3 regions of the Acidilutibacter cellobiosedens genome follow, and region 3 is predicted to be linked to each of the others. Evidence: a T-box and tRNA genes for the amino acid it is inferred to sense, from the RefSeq annotation. Region 3 holds a T-box; the other regions hold tRNA genes.
The links. A T-box is a leader RNA that pairs with one kind of tRNA and senses whether it is charged. The one in region 3 lies ahead of leuS (leucine--tRNA ligase), so its partner is inferred to be a tRNA-Leu.

Region 1 (6,323 bases), 190 kb from region 3:
CTTGGCCGTGTTACAAAATGATCTGGTTTAAAATGAATAGGGGTTATGGAATTCAGAAGATTTGATAACCGCTATTTATTAAAATGGGAAAAGACAACCAGATAGCTATCTTATTTATTGGATAAGTGTTTTTTCAGATATACCATATCAGTAAGTCGCTTACCACCTTCGAAAATAGGATGGTCGTAGTTGTCAATAAAAAAATCTTTTATCCTGTGGGAAATCACAAAACCACATTTCTGATAAAAAGGAATGGTGGCAGGACTATCACCAGTGCCGACAAGCATTGTAGAACATTCGCTTCTATAATGTTCGAAAAGGTAATTGACAAGTTGTTTTCCGTAACCTTGCCCTTGATATTTTGGTACTGTTGCAATATTTTTAATTTCAAAGATACCTTTTCCTTCATTTGTAACAACACAAATTGCCTTTAAGTCGTCATCACATAAGACAAACATATCTCCACGTTCCAAGTATTTGTCTATCATACTTTCCTGTTCATCAGCAAGCAAAAGTAAATCGATATATTGCTTTTTATTTTCAAAAATCTGTTTTATCTCCATTTGTTAATCACCTGATCAAAAATTTGAATTTTGCATATTTATGCTTCAAAACTTTCGAAAACCTATATACATCTATTTGGGGCAAATGGCTTATACCATTTGCCGGATTTAGATGCATTTATTCAGTTCAAGCATCTTACTGAAGTTATTTAATATATTTTATATAATTCTCCGATTGAAAATATATATTGTCTTCTCAATAAATTGAAATTTATAGGTGTATCCAATATCTTTCAAGGTACACATCATCAGATTCACAATACACGGTACTTTCATATATTCCACCGTTTGCCATAATGGTTCGTTTACTTCCTTCATTCCCTTGAATACATAAGATCAGAACATCCTTAAGTCCATAAGCCTTACAAATTTGCAGACAATCAGAAAGCATTCTCTTGGCATACCCTTTTCTTCTCTCATCCGGTCGAACAGAATAACCGATATGGCCAGCATACTTTTCAATATAATCATTGAAATAGTGACGAAACTGAATCATACCAATGATTTTGTTGTCAATTGGACGTTCAATGAAACCAAATCTTTCATAAAATTGCTCTTTAACTTTTGCTGATATCAATACAATTTTAACTTTCCATCCCGTTTTAAGCGACTAACAGCCATCCTTGAACGCTCAATACCAGCTTGAGCCCGCTCATTGTTCAAAGTGCTCCAACCTACTGCAGCTCCGAGTTTGTTATAATCGTCAACCCTAACTCCGTTTTTATATATAAAATTCATCCCATCATCTCCGTCATAAATTGGAATTTAACAATCGCTGTTTTCGATTTCTCGACGTATTTTTAAAAATTCTAAGCTGTTCTCTGCATCTACTTTTGATTTGTAGAATACAATATTATGATTAGGAGTCATGTTCGTTCTCCAATCATATTCCGACGCAAGCATCTTCAAAAAAACTTTTAAGCTATCCGCAATCGAAAAGCTCTCTTTGCTTTTATTAATATAACAAATGGGCGCAGCATCATCTATATCCGTTGTTTTACCAATTGTACCAAATAACCCTCCCAGGCTGTCTTTTGCAAAAATACCAACTCGGGGAACCGTATAAAAACCAATTTGGGGAATGTCATCATCAAATATAAATTTCAAATCATATGTATCTGCATATCTTTGATACTCCGTATTCTTATCCTTGACGCTCATGAGATAAAGCGTTGTTCCTGCAGAAACAACTTCTGTATCCTTTGCAGAGACTCCAATGTACCCAATGCACCCTTCGCTTTCAGATACATCCCAATATAACTTTTTCATCTTTCTTCACTTCCTTGATAAGGTAAATTCTTGTTTATCTGTTCATTAATACAAGCAACCTGCATTTTCATTTTATCATAAAAAATGAAAGAAATCGATCTTCTGCAATCGACTTCTTTCACCAAAACAAATTAGTGCGGAAGAAGGGACTCGAACCCTCATACTCTTATGGAGCAATAGCCCCTCAAACTATCGCGTCTGCCTATTCCGCCACCTCCGCATACTTTGACTATTAAATTTATTAACAACCTAATATATATTATAATGATTTTAAAAAATTAATCAACATTTTTCTCCTGAAATTCCTTTGGTATATACCACTTCTCAATATTATAGTACAAATTATTAGACTGGGGATTTATATTTCCCTTAATATTTTTATCAATAAGCAGAGCTTCATTCCTAAAAAATAAACTTACATAAGGCAGATCTTCAAGTATCTTATCTTCCAATTTTCCATATGCTTTCTTTTTTTCTTCTCTGTTAGTTGCACTGAAAGCATCGAATAACAATTGATCCATTTCTTCATCGGAATATCTTATAAAATTAGTTCCATAATAAATTTGAGAAGAATGGAAAGCAAAAGATAAATCACATACATCTGATAGTTGCCATCCCATTAGAGCTATGTCAAAATCACCTTTCTTAATTTTTTGTGTATATTTTTGCCACTGTTCCTCTACTTCTTCATCTGTAATATTATTAGGAACATTATCTTCATAATCTTTAGTTGCATTTATGCCTATTGCTTTTAAATTTTCTACTATTAAATCAGCGGTTTTGAGTCTCAAAGGATTATAAGAGTTTGTAGTAACTTTTAAAGTCAAAGTCTTCCCATTTTCATCTTCTACAAAACCATCCCCGTTTTCGTCTTTATAACCGGCAGATGATAAAATTTCCTTAGCTTTATCTATGTTAAATCCATATATATTACTGTTGTCGGAAATAAGCCACGAATTAGGATATATGGGCAAGTCCACCTGGGTAGCATGACCCATATATACTTTTTGAATAATAGATTGTCTATCTATTCCATAAGCTATTGCTTTCCTTAATTCTTTTCCCTTTTCATCAGCAAAAATTTTTCTTGAAAAATTAAATCCTAAAAGTTCGTAGTTTTGAGATACATATTCAATAATTTTTACTCTCTTGCTTTGAAAATATTTTTCCCAATCTACACCTACTGAAGTAGTCAAATCCACTTGATTTGCTTCAAAAGATGTCATCGCCAAATCTTCGTCCTTCATTATTTCTCCAATTATAGTAGAAATATATGGTTTACCCTGCCACCAATTAGTATTTGCCTCAAGGTTAATGCTTTTAATTTTTTCGTATTTAGAAAATTTGTATGGTCCTGTCCCTATGGGAGTATAATTATCTTCAGCCAATGCAGCCTTATAAGAAGAACTATTTTCTCTTCCCTTTACAAAGATATGCCTTGGTATTATGGGAAAAGTTAAAATTTCCAGCCCATTGCTAAAAGCTCTGTCAAATACTATCTCTATATTATAGTCATCAATTATCTTTACGTCCATTATATGTCTCAAATCAGAAGAAGTATAAGATTTAAAATTACTTAAAATGCTGTTCTTATATATATTATCATTTCCTGCATATTTTAGAGTATCTATCGTAAATTTTACATCCTTAGCAGTAAATTTTTCTCCATCATGCCATACTACATTTTCTCTCAACTTTATTCCTATTACTTTTCCGTCTTCTTTTATCTCACAATTTTGAGCCAATTGATTTTCAATATTTAAATTTTTATCTAATTTAAATAATCCTTCAAAAATAAGTTTGCTAAAATTATAATAGCTTATATTTTCACTTATCAGCGGATTTAAAGTCTCAACAGTAGTCAACGGTACTCTTAAAGTCCCTCCGTACTCTGGTTTTTCTTCTTCTCCGCTTTCAATTTTTTCTTTATTATTATCTATAGTCCCTCCAACTTCATTTTTATTTTTACAGCCAACAGACAAGATTGTCAATACGACTAACAAAAATACCGCTATTATTCTTCTAAATTTCAATTTTATTTCCTCCCTATCGGACTATCGTAACAAATTTTTTTAACAGTTTTTTAAAATTATTTATTAGATAAACAAAGTTATTTTTGATAAATCTTTCTTCTTCCATAAATCCATTTTTGTAAACTTTTCTATAAATTTCATTATATCGCAAAACTTTATTTACATATTCTTCTGTTTCTTTATAAGGTATTCGATCAAGAGTTTTACCGTCTTTACTATATTTTTCATCTTTTAACCACTTTGATACGTTTCCGCTTCCTCCATTATAGGCAGCAAGAACAAGACGGAGATCTCCATTGAATTCCTCTTGCAGAACATTCAAATACCAACATCCGACCATTATATTTGTTTCCGGTTCATATAATTTATCTAAAGTATAACCGTCAATATTCAATTCCGTAAAAGCCCATTCTCCTGTGACAAGGGATATTTGCATAAGCCCCCTGGCATCCTTATGAGATCTGGCGTCTTCGTCATATTTACTTTCAACATTGATAATAGCTGCAACCAAATAAGGATCAACGCCAAAATTTTTTGAGTATTTCTCAATATAATCTCCATAATTTACAGGGTACATCAGCCTTAGAAACAAATTACTCACAAAAAAAGCAATAAAAATAACAAACAGGATTTTAAAAATAATTTTTAATGTTTTATTAGATATTTTGAACAACTATACCACTCCATTTACTACTATAGAGATTTTACTAATTTTTCTACTATTTTTGTCAAGTGTTCTTTCCCATATTGGTTATCAATCAAACGTGTAGCGTATTTTCTTTTAAAATCCATAGACATTTGTGATTTAATCCGTTTCTCAGCTTCTTCCGACGAAATTTTATCCCTCATCATAAGCCTTTCTCTTTGCTCTTTTTCGCTTACAAATACCAGCCATATTTCATCATATTCTATTCCATATTTTTTTGAATTCTCTATTTCCTCTATAAGGAGAGGAATATCAAGAAATATTATTTCATCCCTTTGGGCATTAATCCTTATTTCCTGAATCATCTTCTTATATACTTCAGGATGAACCATCTCATTTAATTTTTTTCTTTTTTCTTCATCACCAAATATAATGCTTCCCAATTTTTTTCTATCTATAGATAAATCTTTTCTAAGAATGTCATCGCCGAAATATTCATGTATCTTTTCATAAGCGGATTCTCCAATGTCTGTTACTTTTCGTGAAATATCATCTGCGTCAATTACTGTATATCCTTTCTTTCTCAATATATCGGAAACCGTACTCTTACCCGAAGCTATTCCTCCGGTGATTCCTATAATCTTACATCTATTTTGTTTCATACCAACTTTCACCTACTTTTACATCAGCTTTTAAAGGAACATTTAGAACAGTAGATTTTTCCATTATATCCTTTAGCAATTTCATCACTTCATCCTTTTCTTCTTTCTCTGCTTCTACTATCAATTCATCATGGATCTGAAGTATCAATCTTGATTTTAATTTTCTCTTCTTAAGTTCATAATAGACATTAACCATCGCCACTTTTATTATATCTGCGGCACTTCCCTGAATAGGGGTATTCATAGCAATTCTTTCTCCAAAACTCCTTACATTAAAATTTTTGGAATTCAATTCGGGGATATATCTTCTTCTATGAAGTATAGTTTCAACATACCCCGTTTCCCTGCCTCTTTTCACTATATCATCCATATAGCTTTCTACCATACTATAATTTTCAAGATAATTTTTGATATATTCCTTTGCTTCTTTTCGAGATATATTTAAATTTCTTGAAAGACCATAATCACTTATACCATATATTATTCCAAAATTAACTGCCTTAGCTCTTCCTCTCATGGCAGGTGTTACATCTTCTTTTTTTACTTTAAAAACTTCGCTTGCGGTCCTTGTATGAATGTCTTCATCATGAAAAAATGATTCCTTTAATTTTGGATCATCGGAGATATGAGCCAACACTCTCAGCTCTATTTGAGAATAATCTCCATCAACTAACAGATAATCATTATTTTCTGGAACAAAAGCCTTTCGTATTCTCTTTCCCTCTTCAGTTTTTACAGGTATATTCTGGAGATTTGGCTCGGTACTGCTTATTCTTCCTGTATTCGTAACTGTTTGATTAAAACTGGAATGAACTCTGCCAGTATTCTTATCAATTAAAGCAATAAATCCGTCAATATAGGTAGATTTTAATTTGACTAACTGTCTATATTTAAGGATATTATCAACTATGGAATGTTTATCCTTTAATTTTCCCAGCACTTCCGCATCTGTAGAATATCCGGTTTTTGTCTTTTTAATAACAGGAAGATTCAGTTTTTCAAATAATATTTCTCCCAATTGCTTTGGTGAATTTATATTAAATTCTTCTCCTGCTAAATCAAATATTTTATGTGTCAATTTTTCTATTTCTTCTTCAAATTCCTCTCCAAGACTTTTAAGTATATTTTCGTCTACTTTAAATCCATACCA
Region 2 (6,323 bases), 550 kb from region 3:
GAGGCGGCTTTGTCCTTCTTAGGACTTGGCGTAACTCCTCCCGTACCTACTTGGGGAAATCTTGTTCAAAATGCAAGGGATATATATGTATTGAAAAATCGTGTATGGTTGTGGTTACCGCCGGGAATTGCTATTTTTTTAGCGGTTATGGGAATCAATTTGTTTGGCGACGGATTAAGAGATGCCATTGATCCTAAGTCTAAATAAGGGGGATAGAGGTATGGATAAACTATTGAAAGTAAAAGATTTAAAGACTTATTTTTATACTGACGATGGAGTAGTGAAAGCCGTAGATGGTGTGGATTTTGATGTCGAATCGGGGAAGACCATAGGAATAGTAGGAGAGTCAGGCTGTGGCAAAAGCATTACGGCTATGTCTATATTGCGTTTAATACCAAGTCCTCCCGGAAAAATTGTCAATGGACGGATAACATTTAATGGGGAAGATCTTTTAGAAGTTTCCGAAAATAAAATCAGAGATATTCGCGGAAATGATATTTCAATGATATTTCAAGAGCCTATGACGTCGCTGAATCCTGTATTTACCGTAGGATTTCAAATATCCGAAGTTCTGATGCTTCACCAGCATATGACTGAGGAAGAAGCCAGAAAAAGGACTATTGAGATGATAAAAATTGTAGGGATTCCCAGAGCTGAAAAGATAGTTGATGAGTATCCCCATCAGCTTTCAGGAGGAATGAGGCAGAGAGTAATGATAGCCATGGCTTTGGCTTGTCAGCCTAAGCTATTAATCGCAGATGAACCGACTACCGCATTGGATGTTACTATACAGGCCCAGATTCTCGAATTGATGAATGATTTAAAGAGCAGGTTGAATACTTCTATTATGCTTATCACTCATGATTTAGGAGTTATAGCCGAAATGGCTGACCATGTTATAGTAATGTATGCCGGAAAGGTCGTTGAAGATGCTCCCGTATATGAATTGTTTGATAATCCCAAACATCCTTATACAATAGGCCTCATGACCTCCATTCCGTCTCTGATTGAAGAGGGAAAAAGGCTTGAAAACATAAAGGGTTCTGTTCCGAATCCGTTATATCTTCCGAGGGGCTGTTATTTTAACCCGAGATGTAAATGGGCAACAGATGAATGTAAAAAATCTCAGCCGGCTTTAAGAGAATTGAGTTCAAATCATAAGGTTAGCTGTTTTAGGGCTGAGGAGGTGACAAAATGATCGAGAATGCACTTCTTGAAGTGGATAATTTAAAAAAATATTTTCCTATATATAAAGGAATTTTTAGAAAAAAAGTAGGAGATGTAAAAGCAGTTGACAATATTTCATTTTATATAAAAGAAGGAGAAACCTTAGGGTTGGTAGGAGAGTCGGGCTGCGGAAAGTCTACGACTGGCAGAACAATTTTAAGGCTACTGGATGCCAATGAAGGGAAGGTATATTATAAAGGAAAAGATGTTCTAAATGCTTCCAAGGATGAAATGATGAAATTAAGGAGAGAGATGCAGATAGTATTTCAAGATCCCTACAGTTCTCTTAATCCGAGGATGACAGTGTCTCAAATAGTCGGAGAATCATTAGTCGAACATGGATTGTACAAAAAGGGGAAGAAATTAGATGATTATATAACAGAAGTTATTGTATCATGTGGATTGGCTAAATATCATTTAAACAGATATCCTCATGAATTTTCCGGAGGACAGAGGCAAAGAATAGGGGTAGCAAGAGCTTTGGCCCTTAATCCTTCTTTTATAGTTGCCGACGAACCGGTTTCTGCCCTTGATGTTTCGATTCAATCTCAGATTATAAATCTTTTGACGGATTTGCAGAAAGACAGAGGGCTTTCATACTTGTTTATTTCTCATGACTTAGGGGTTGTTAAATATATAAGCCATAGAGTCGGAGTAATGTATTTGGGTTCTTTAGTTGAAATGGCAAATAAAAAGGACCTGTTCAATGATCCTAAGCATCCTTATACTCAAGCATTGCTTTCCGCGATACCTGTACCCAATCCTAAGACAAAAATTAAAAGAATAATCTTGGAAGGGGATATTCCAAGTCCGGCTAATCCTCCTTCGGGTTGCAAATTTCATACAAGATGTATTTATGCAAAAGATATATGTAAGGAAGAAATTCCTGAATTTAGAAATCTGGGAGGAGAACACTTTGTGGCGTGCCACTTTGCCAAATAAAAAAACTATAAAAGAACAGGAAAGGGATTTGAAAAGAGAAATTGACAGAAAAAATGCTGAAGAACCATACAAATTCACTAAGAAAGATATTTTAGCAATGATAATAGCAGCTTTTCAGATAATATTTCCTATAGTAGTATTAGGCGCTATTGTATTTGGTTTATTTATTCTGTTTTTTACCAAAGTATTTTTAAAATAAATTGCAAATATTTTGAATAAAATCATTAAAACTACAGTTTTAGAATAACAAAGCTGTAGTTTTTTATGGAAACCAAACACAAAAAATAATATTGACAATTTAATGTGAAATGTTATAATGAAAAAGGTAATCTATACAGATAAGCGGGAATGGCGGAATTGGCAGACGCGCTAGACTTAGGATCTAGTGTCATTGACGTGGGGGTTCAAGTCCTCTTTCCCGCACCAAGATGAAACCAGTGGTTACTCCAGTGGCTTTTTTATTTTTGACATTTGACAGTTCAAATATTTACTTTTTATGATATAATTTTATAAGATAGTGTATATTAGCTTTGAAGAGTCAAATATTAAGTTAGGAGGGAAAACATGAATTTTAACGTAGAAAAAAAGGAGAATAATATAGTTACTTTTAAAGCCGAAATTGAAGAGGATAAATTTGAAAGAGCTATAGATAGAGCATACTTAAAGATTAGAAATAAATTTAATGTGGCCGGATTTAGAAAGGGAAAAGCTCCAAAAAAAATTATTGAGCTAAATTACGGAGAAAGCATATTCTATGAAGAGGCGTTGAATATATTATTACCAGAAGCTTATGAGGAAGCAGTTAAAGAGTTAGAATTGGAACCTGTAGATCAACCTCAAGTGGATATTGAACAATTGGAAAAAGGTAAACCTGTTATACTAAAACTTGATGTGACCGTAAAACCCGAAGTAAAGCTTGGAGACTATAAAAGTATAGAAATAGAAAAGGCAAAGTATAATGTTACTGAAGAAGATGTAAAAAAAGAAATTGAAAATATGCAGGATATGAATTCCAGGCTTATTGATGCTGATGATAAAGAAGCGGAAAATGGAGATATATTAACAATAAATTTTGAAGGATATATGGATGGAGAAAAATTTGAAGGTGGAACGGCTGAAAATCAAAATTTGGAATTGGGTTCAAAAAAATTTATCCCTGGTTTTGAAGAACAGCTTATAGGGAAAAAAGTAGGAGAAAAAGTGGATGTTAATGTAAAATTTCCCGATGATTATTTTGAAGAAAAATTAAGATCTAAAGATGCACTCTTTAAAGTTGAGATAAAGGAAATTAAGATTAAAGAAAAACCAAAATTAGATGATGAATTTGCAAAAGATGTAAGTGAGTTTGATACTTTAGATGAACTTAAATCGAGTATAAAAGAGAAACTTGAGAAGGAAGCAAAAGATAAAGAGAAAGTTGAAAATGAAACAAAAGCTATTGAAAAATTGATGGAGATTTCAGAAGTTGAAATTCCTGAAGTTATGATTGACAGACAAATAGATGATGAAGTATCGGAATTTGATTATAGGCTGAAAATGCAAGGATTGTCTCTTGATAAATATTTTGAATTTGCAAATACTTCTTTGGAAAAATTAAAAGAGCAATTTAAAGAAAGATCTGGTAACAAAGTTAAGTCTGACCTTGTATTGGGTGAATTGGCAAAACAGGAAAATATTCAGGCTACAGAAGAAGAGATAGATAAAGAAATAGAAAAAATTGCTGCGGAATATAATCCAAAAGATACAGAAAAGTTTAAAGAAGACGTAAAAAAGGGAGATTTAGAATGGATTAAATCGGGTATAATTAAAGATAAGGCAATTGAATTGCTTATTAAAAATGTAAAATTCGTATAATGTTATGAGAGGGGTGTTTTGATGGCTTTAATTCCAATGGTAGTAGAACAAACTAATAGGGGTGAAAGATCTTACGATATATATTCAAGATTATTAAAGGAAAGGATTATCTTTCTTGGAGATGAAATAAATGATGTTACTGCAAATTTAGTTGTAGCACAGTTATTGTTTCTTGAAGCGGAAGATCCCGACAAAGATATTCAACTTTATTTAAATACTCCTGGTGGTGTTATTACATCTGGTTTTGCAATTTATGATACTATGCAGTATATAAAGCCCAATGTTTCTACTATATGCGTAGGAATGGCTGCAAGCATGGGAGCGTTTTTACTTGCCGCAGGTGCAAAGGGAAAAAGATTTGCTCTTCCGAATTCGGAGATTATGATTCATCAACCCTCAGGAGGAACTCAAGGGCAGGCAGAAGATATTAAAATTCGAGCAGAAAGAATAATTAAAATGAGGGAGAGAATAAATAAGATATTAAGTGATAGAACCGGAAAATCCTATGAACAAGTATCGAAAGATACTGATAGAGATTTTTTTATGAATGCAGACGAAGCTAAAAAATATGGTATAATAGATGAAGTGATTGAGTTTAAAAAATAACTTTAAGTGAGGTGTCACAATGGCAAAATATGATGACAAGCAGCTTAGGTGTTCTTTTTGCGGAAAGCCTCAGGACCAGGTGAGGAGACTTATTGCAGGACCTAATGTATATATATGTGATGAGTGTGTTGAACTTTGCCAGGAGATTATAAATGAGGAATTTGAAGATTCCTTTGATTATGAAGTAAAAGAACTTCCTAAACCTTATAAAATAAAAGAAACTCTTGATGAATATGTTATAAAACAAGAGAGGGCCAAAAAGGCCTTAGCTGTAGCGGTGTATAATCATTATAAACGTATTAACAGAAAATCAAATAAAAATAATGATATTGAATTACAAAAAAGTAATATTATTATGATTGGGCCTACTGGTTCAGGAAAAACTCTTCTTGCTCAAACTCTTGCCAAAATATTAAATGTACCTTTTGCTATTGCGGATGCAACTTCTTTAACAGAAGCAGGTTATGTAGGAGAAGATGTTGAAAACATCATACTAAAATTAATTCAAGCGGCGGATTATGATATTGAAAGAGCGGAAAAGGGTATAGTTTATATAGATGAAATTGATAAAATAGCAAGAAAAACGGAAAACCCGTCGATTACAAGGGATGTAAGCGGAGAGGGAGTACAACAGGCACTTTTGAAAATATTGGAAGGAACTGTAGCTAATGTACCTCCTCAAGGAGGAAGAAAGCATCCCCATCAAGAATTCATTCAAGTTGACACAACTAATATTTTGTTTATAGTTGGAGGAGCATTTGATGGATTGGAGAAGATTATCCAGAACAGAACCGGAAAGTCTTCCATGGGATTCGGAGCAAAAATTGAAAGTAAAACCAATTTGAGCGTAGGAGATATACTTAAATATATTCGACCTGAAGATTTAATTAAATATGGTTTAATTCCTGAATTTGTGGGGAGACTTCCTGTCGTTGTTACATTAGAGGAATTGGATAAACCATCTCTTGTTAAAATCCTTACTGAACCTAAAAATGCTTTGGTAAAACAATATAAAGAATTATTTGCAATGGATGATGTGGAGCTTGAGTTTGAGAAAGATGCTTTAGATCTTATATCCCAAAAAGCCATTGAAAGAAAAACCGGAGCAAGAGGACTCAGAAGCATTATAGAAGAAACAATGTTGGATATAATGTATGAAATACCTTCAAGGGATGATATAGAGAAATGTGTTATAACTAAGGAAACAATTATGAATGGTGGAGAACCTACTCTTGTGATTTCTGATAGAAAGAAAAAAGCAAGACAGAAAAAATCTGGGGAAAGAGAGACTGCATCATAATGAAAAAGGCTCACATGTTGGTGAGTCTTTTTCATTAATTTTTTCATAATATTAATTTAATAAGATAAACTATATTTAGTTATGTACATAAAGGAGTGAAAAAATGAAGTTAAACCCATATAGTATTTTAAAAAGAACCATACCTATCATAGCTTTAAGAGGAGTATCTGTTTTTCCCTATATGATTATTCATTTTGATGTAGGCAGAGATAAGTCTGTGAATGCACTGGAAAAGGCAATGGTAGATGATTCTCTAATTTTACTATGTTCTCAGAAGGATCCCAAAATAGATGAACCTGGGATAGATGATTTTTATCATATAGGGACTGTCTCGAAAATTAAACAAATGCTTAAACTTCCGGGAGGGAGTATAAGAGTTCTTATAGAAGGATTG
Region 3 (6,323 bases):
TAAATACTATTTCAGAAAAATTTTTCAGTCCTTTCTTTATGGACTTAGACAATCTGGGAAATATTCATTTAATTTATAGGGCCAAGGACATTAATTCAAACCATATATATTATACCTATTATAACGTATATATAAATAAATGGAATCCTACACCCGAAAAGATATCAACATTAAATAATGACAATATTTTCCCTTATCTTTTTATAGACACTCAAAATAATATTCATATCTTATGGGAAGAATTAATCAATAAAGATTATATTTTAAAATCAAAAATGTTATCTTTAACAAAATCAAACAACTTTAAATGGGTATCAACCTCTATTCCAACTATCAGAAACTGTGCTTATATTCCTATAATGCTGGAGGAAAATGGCATACTTAAAATAATATTTTCTGATGGAGAAAAAATTAAATGTATTTGTTCTCCCGATTATGGACTGTCTTGGAAATATGAAAAAGAAGCTACAGCGGAAAATGAAAATATGTACTTTATATTTTTTAGAAATAATTCTTCTAACTTTAATGAAAAAAATAAGATAAATAATATTTATGTAAAATTAGATAATAGTATATCCTTCTATTTCAGTGAAATACAGGAAGATTTCAATACAGCAGAAAAAAGAGAAATAGATAAAGTACAAAAAGAAGAAACAAATAAAGAGACAGACGAAGAAAAATTTTCATCTGTCGAAGATAGTGCTTTAGAATCTTTTAAAAAAGAAACCGAAATAAAAATAGAAGAAATTTCAAATTATATAAAAGATAATATAAATATACTATACTCAAAAACATCAAGTCTTGAATCCAAAATAGAGGAAATAAAAGAAATCCTAAATAAAAATGAAAAAAAGAAAAGGTTTGGATTGTTCAAATAATTTAATTTATCCTTTTAATAATATTCTTTCCTTCCTTTCTTTCAAAACTAAATGTACCAAAGATTTCGATACTTAATTCTTTAGCTTCATTTTCTATAATGCTTAAATCATTTAAGTTATAGAATTTGATTGAATAACTACATCCAGCCTGTATTTCACAAGGAGTTGATACAAGATGAAATTTATTTGAATCTAATATATCCAATACGTAATGAAGTTTTACAGCATGATTTCTGGATCTGATTACAGTTAAATAATATTTTCTACCTGCCATTAAATGTCCACTCCCTTATGATAAATGCAGAAATAATGTATGACATATATTACTGCAAAATTCTTTTAATATAAATATATTTATTTTTAAAAAAATTGTTACAAAGATGATGATATAAAAAAGGACCAAAAACTTATTTGAATAAGTCTTTAGTCCTTTTTTGATTTATATCTACTTCTTAAGTTTATCAGCTAATTTGGTGAGCATATCCACCGTCATCTTTGGCAAATCATATTCTGGTTTCCATCCCCATTCCTCTCTTGCAGCCGTATCATCAAGGGAATTAGGCCAAGAATCGGCTATAGCCTGTCTTACAGGATCTACATCATAATCCATAGTAAACTCCGGTATATTATTTTTAATTTCACCATAGATATCTTCCGGTTCAAAGCTCATGGCGGAAATATTAAAAGCATTCCTGTGGATTAATTTATCCGGATCGGCTTCCATCAATGAAACTATAGCATGCAATGCATCAGGCATATACATCATGTCCATATAAGTTCCCTTTTGAATATAGCAGGTATACTTTTTGTGTTTTATTGCTTCATAGTATATATGTACTGCATAGTCTGTGGTGCCTCCCCCAGGAAGAGTATCATAGGAAATAAGCCCGGGAAAACGCACTCCTCTTGTATCTACTCCAAACTTTTTAAAATAATAATCGGAAAGTATTTCTCCGGCAACTTTAGTAACTCCGTACATGGTTTCAGGCCTTTGAATAGTATCCTGAGGTGTTTTATCTTTTGGAGTCGACGGCCCAAAAGCTGCTATTGAGCTCGGTGTAAATACGGCACAATTTTCCTCCCGAGCTACCTCAAGTACATTATAAAGACCATTCATGTTAATATTCCATGCCTTTTGAGGATCATGCTCTCCCACGGCAGATAAAAGAGCCGCTAAATGAACTATTGTATTTATTTTATATTTTTTAACAGCTTCCGATATCTGTTTTCCATCTGTTACTTCAACAATTTCAAAGGGGCCCGACTCAATTATCGATTCCTGACCTTCCTTTTTTCTTCTGCTGCTGGCAACAACATTATCCCTGCCATATATATCTCTTAATTTCATAGTCAGTTCTGACCCAATTTGACCAAGAGCACCTGTCACCAAGATTTTTTTCATTATATAACACACCTCCATGAAATAGTAAATACAATTATCTTATTTATATTATAGCATATTTTAATTCATACATATATAAAAACCATAACCATAATAATTAAGAAAAAATAATAATTTATAATATAATCTCCCTATGGATTATAAAAAGGGCTTCAATCGAAGCAAAAATAAACTAACGAAGCCCTTTTTGAAATCCACTTAACGGAAAATATACACTAAGGAAATCATGATTTTCCCATGAAATATAAAACTGATAGCTAAGTATTCACGAAAATAACCTTAGCTATCAGTTTTATATTTATTTTACTACAATATTGTATATTTTACCCGGTACAAAGATTTCTTTCACTACAGTCTTTCCTTCTATAAACTTGCTTATAGTCTCATCCCTTAAAACTTTTTCTTTTACCTTCTCCTGTGAATCATCTAAGCTGATTGTAACCCTGCCTCTCACTTTGCCGTTCACCTGAACTGCTATTTCTACCACAGTATCTATAGTTAATTTTTCATCATATTTCGGCCAAGAAGACTGATTCAACATTCCTCCAAAATTTTGTCCTACCCACATTTCTTCTGTAATATGAGGTGCTACAGGATTAAGGAGAATAAGATAAGTTTTTAATTCCGCCTTATTAATCTTTCCCGCATTATTAATTTCATTAAGAAGTGACATTAGAGTCGCAATAGCAGTATTATATTTAAGGGTCTCATAATCATTGCTTACTTTTTTAATCGCCTTGTGAATACTCTTCTTCATTTTTTCAGAATAGGAGTCCCCTTCAGTCAGTATATCCTGTAGCTTCCATACCCTGTCCAGGAATCTTCTGCAGCCTTTTAATCCGTTTTCAGACCAAGGAACACTTTTTTCAAAATCGCCTATGAACATTTCATAGGTTCTCAACGTATCTGCTCCGTATTCCTTTACGATATCATCGGGATTAACCACATTTCCTCTTGATTTTGACATTTTTTCATTATTTTCTCCAAGAATCATTCCATGAGAGGTTCTCTTTTGATATGGCTCTTTAGTAGGAGCTACTTTAATATCATACAAAAATTTATACCAAAATCTTGAATAAAGAAGATGAAGAGTAGTATGTTCCATTCCTCCGTTATACCAGTCTACCGGAAGCCAATATTTAAGAGCTTCTTTATCTGCCAGCTCTTTATCGTTATGAGGATCGATATATCTTAAAAAATACCAGGAAGAACCTGCCCATTGGGGCATAGTATCCGTTTCTCTTTCAGCCTTCCCTCCGCATTTAGGACAAGTGGTTTCCACCCATTCTTTTATATTGGCAAGAGGCGATTCTCCGGTATCCGTAGGCTCATAGGCTTCTATATCCGGAAGCATAAGAGGAAGTTCTTCCTCAGGTATGGGAACCCATCCGCATTTTTTACAGTGAACCAATGGTATAGGTTCTCCCCAATATCTTTGACGGGAAAATACCCAGTCTCTTAATTTAAAGTTGATTTTTCGAGAACCCAATTTCTTTTCTTCAAGCCATAATGTCATTTTTTCTTTAGCTTCTTTTACATCTAAACCGTTTAAAAAGCCTGAGTTTATCAATTCTCCCGATTCTGTATCAACATAGGCCTCTTTCTCTACATTTCCTCCCTTTACCACTTCCACAATAGGGAGATCAAATTTTTTTGCAAATTCCCAGTCTCTGCTGTCATGAGCAGGAACAGCCATTATAGCGCCGGTACCATAGGAAGCAAGAACATAATCCGATACCCAGATGGGAATTTCCTTTCCCGTTGCAGGATTCACAGCTTTAATCCCCTTTATTTCAACACCTGTTTTTTCCTTTACAAGCTCTGTTCTTTCAAAGTCGGATTTTTTTATGGCATTTTTTCTGTATTCATTTATTTCATCTAAATTTTCAATATCCTCTTTATATTTATCGATTAAACGATGCTCCGGTGCCAAAACCATATAAGTTGCCCCAAACAGAGTATCGGGCCTTGTAGTATATACTTTTAAGTTCTCATCTTTTCCTGCAATTTTAAAATTTACTTCTGCTCCCTCGGATTTTCCGATCCAATTTATCTGCTGAATCTTGGCCCTTTGTATATAATCTACCAAGTCAAGATCGTCTATCAGCCTTTCCGCATAGTCGGTTATTCTTAACATCCACTGATTCTTTACTTTTCTTATAACTTCTCCCCCGCATCTTTCACATTTTCCGTCTACTACTTCTTCATTTGCCAATCCTATTTTACAGGAAGTACACCAGTTTATAGGCATCTCGGTTTTATAAGCCAAGCCGTGTTCAAAGAGTTTCAAAAAAATCCACTGAGTCCATTTATAGTAATTAGGATCTGTAGTATTTATTTCCCTCGACCAGTCAAAGGAGAATCCTAAAGATTTAAGCTGAATCTTAAATCTTTTAATATTCTGTTCGGTAACCTTTTTAGGATGGATTTTATTCTTTATCGCGTAATTCTCCGTAGGCAGTCCGAAAGCATCCCATCCTATGGGGAAAAGTACATTATATCCTTCCAACCTTCTTTTTCTCGCCACAACATCAATGGCAGTATATGGCCTTGGATGGCCTACGTGAAGTCCTTTCCCCGAAGGATAAGGGAATTCAATCAAGCCATAAAATTTTTTCTTACTTCTGTCATTACTTGCTTTAAATGTTTGATTCTCATCCCATATATCATGCCACTTTTTCTCTATTTCCTTTGGATTATAATCCGTCATACAATACAACCTCCTATTATAAAAAATAAAACCTTCCATCTCCATAGAGACGAAAGGTCCGCGGTACCACTCTAATTGACAGATAAAATCTGTCCTCTTATTAAAATAACGGTTTTTTAAACCGGTTAAAGCTAATTTCTTCACCTTAACAACTCAAAGACGAGTTCAACATTTCCATTGCCGCCTTCCACCTTTCAACAGCTCTCTTTAAAACGGAAAAAGTTTACTACTTCTTCTCATCATTTAATATTCATCTAAATATATAATAACAGATATACAGCAGTTAATCAATAGATAAAATACATTTTAAAACTCAGCGGATTTTACTGTTCTCGGGAAGGGTATGACATCTCTTATATTGCTCATGCCGGTAATATACATTATTGCTCTTTCAAACCCCAGACCGTATCCCGCATGTTTTACCCCGCCGAACTTTCTCAGTTCATTATACCACCAATAAGTATCCTTATCTAATTTCAGCTCTTCCATTCTATTTTCTAATATATCCGGTCTTTCTTCCCTCTGGCTTCCTCCTATTATCTCTCCGATTCCGGGAACAAGCATATCTGAAGCCGCAACTGTTTTTCCATCATCATTTAATCTCATGTAAAAAGCTTTGATTTCTTTTGGGTAGTCAATTATAAATACAGGTTTTTTAATTACTTTTTCTGTAATATATCTTTCATGTTCGGTCTGTAAATCCAAGCCCCATTCTACAGGGTATTGAAAGGTTTCCTTTGATTTTTTAAGGATTTCGATTGCTTCGGTATATGTGATATATTCAAACTTTGAGCTGGCCACATGGTTCAGTCTCTCTAACAATTCCTTATCTATAAATGAATTAAAAAATTCCATTTCTTCCTTGGCATTTTCCATAACATAATTGATAACATATTTCATCATATCTTCAGCTAATTTCGTAGCATCGAACAGATCGGCAAAAGCAATCTCCGGTTCAATCATCCAAAATTCTGCCGCATGTCTTCCGGTATTTGAATTCTCGGCTCTGAAAGTAGGCCCGAAAGTATATACATTCCTGAAAGCCAAAGCAAAAGCCTCCGCTTCCAACTGACCGCTTACCGTAAGATTTGTTTCTCTTCCGAAAAAATCTTTGGAATAATCAACTTTTCCTTCATCGTTCAAAGGGACATTTTCCATATCCAAAGTGGTTACATGAAACATCTCTCCTGCTCCTTCCGCATCGCTTCCGGTGATTATAGGAGTATGAACATATACAAACCCTCTTTCTTGAAAAAATTTATGAATTGCATAAGCCGCAAGGGATCTTACTCTGAATACGGCATAAAACGTATTGCTCCTCGGCCTTAAATGG

Region 1: it has a tRNA-Leu gene. The T-box ahead of leuS (leucine--tRNA ligase) is inferred to sense a tRNA for this amino acid. The anticodon was not compared.
Region 2: it has a tRNA-Leu gene. The T-box ahead of leuS (leucine--tRNA ligase) is inferred to sense a tRNA for this amino acid. The anticodon was not compared.

Annotation. Positions count from the first base shown of each region.
Region 1 covers NZ_CP035282.1:2,456,840-2,463,162, forward strand. The annotation lists gene EQM13_RS11870 (GNAT family N-acetyltransferase) at 111-563, opposite strand; gene EQM13_RS11875 (GNAT family N-acetyltransferase) at 775-1,140, opposite strand; gene EQM13_RS11880 (hypothetical protein) at 1,329-1,832, opposite strand; gene EQM13_RS18860 (hypothetical protein) at 1,829-1,954, opposite strand; tRNA gene EQM13_RS11885 (tRNA-Leu) at 1,968-2,052, opposite strand; gene EQM13_RS11890 (peptide ABC transporter substrate-binding protein) at 2,111-3,865, opposite strand; gene EQM13_RS11895 (lytic transglycosylase domain-containing protein) at 3,879-4,466, opposite strand; gene coaE (dephospho-CoA kinase) at 4,559-5,173, opposite strand; gene polA (DNA polymerase I) at 5,160-6,323, opposite strand, start outside.
Region 2 covers NZ_CP035282.1:2,813,146-2,819,468, reverse strand. The annotation lists gene opp4C (oligopeptide ABC transporter permease) at 1-207, shown strand, start outside; gene EQM13_RS13520 (ABC transporter ATP-binding protein) at 221-1,198, shown strand; gene EQM13_RS13515 (ABC transporter ATP-binding protein) at 1,195-2,169, shown strand; gene EQM13_RS13510 (hypothetical protein) at 2,159-2,368, shown strand; tRNA gene EQM13_RS13505 (tRNA-Leu) at 2,512-2,595, shown strand; gene tig (trigger factor) at 2,734-4,023, shown strand; gene clpP (ATP-dependent Clp endopeptidase proteolytic subunit ClpP) at 4,045-4,629, shown strand; gene clpX (ATP-dependent Clp protease ATP-binding subunit ClpX) at 4,649-5,929, shown strand; gene lon (endopeptidase La) at 6,033-6,323, shown strand, end outside.
Region 3 covers NZ_CP035282.1:2,268,014-2,274,336, forward strand. The annotation lists gene EQM13_RS10905 (hypothetical protein) at 1-878, shown strand, start outside; gene EQM13_RS10910 (DUF3343 domain-containing protein) at 880-1,152, opposite strand; gene EQM13_RS10915 (L-threonine 3-dehydrogenase) at 1,324-2,280, opposite strand; gene leuS (leucine--tRNA ligase) at 2,579-4,990, opposite strand; T-box leader at 5,033-5,239, opposite strand; gene asnS (asparagine--tRNA ligase) at 5,297-6,323, opposite strand, start outside.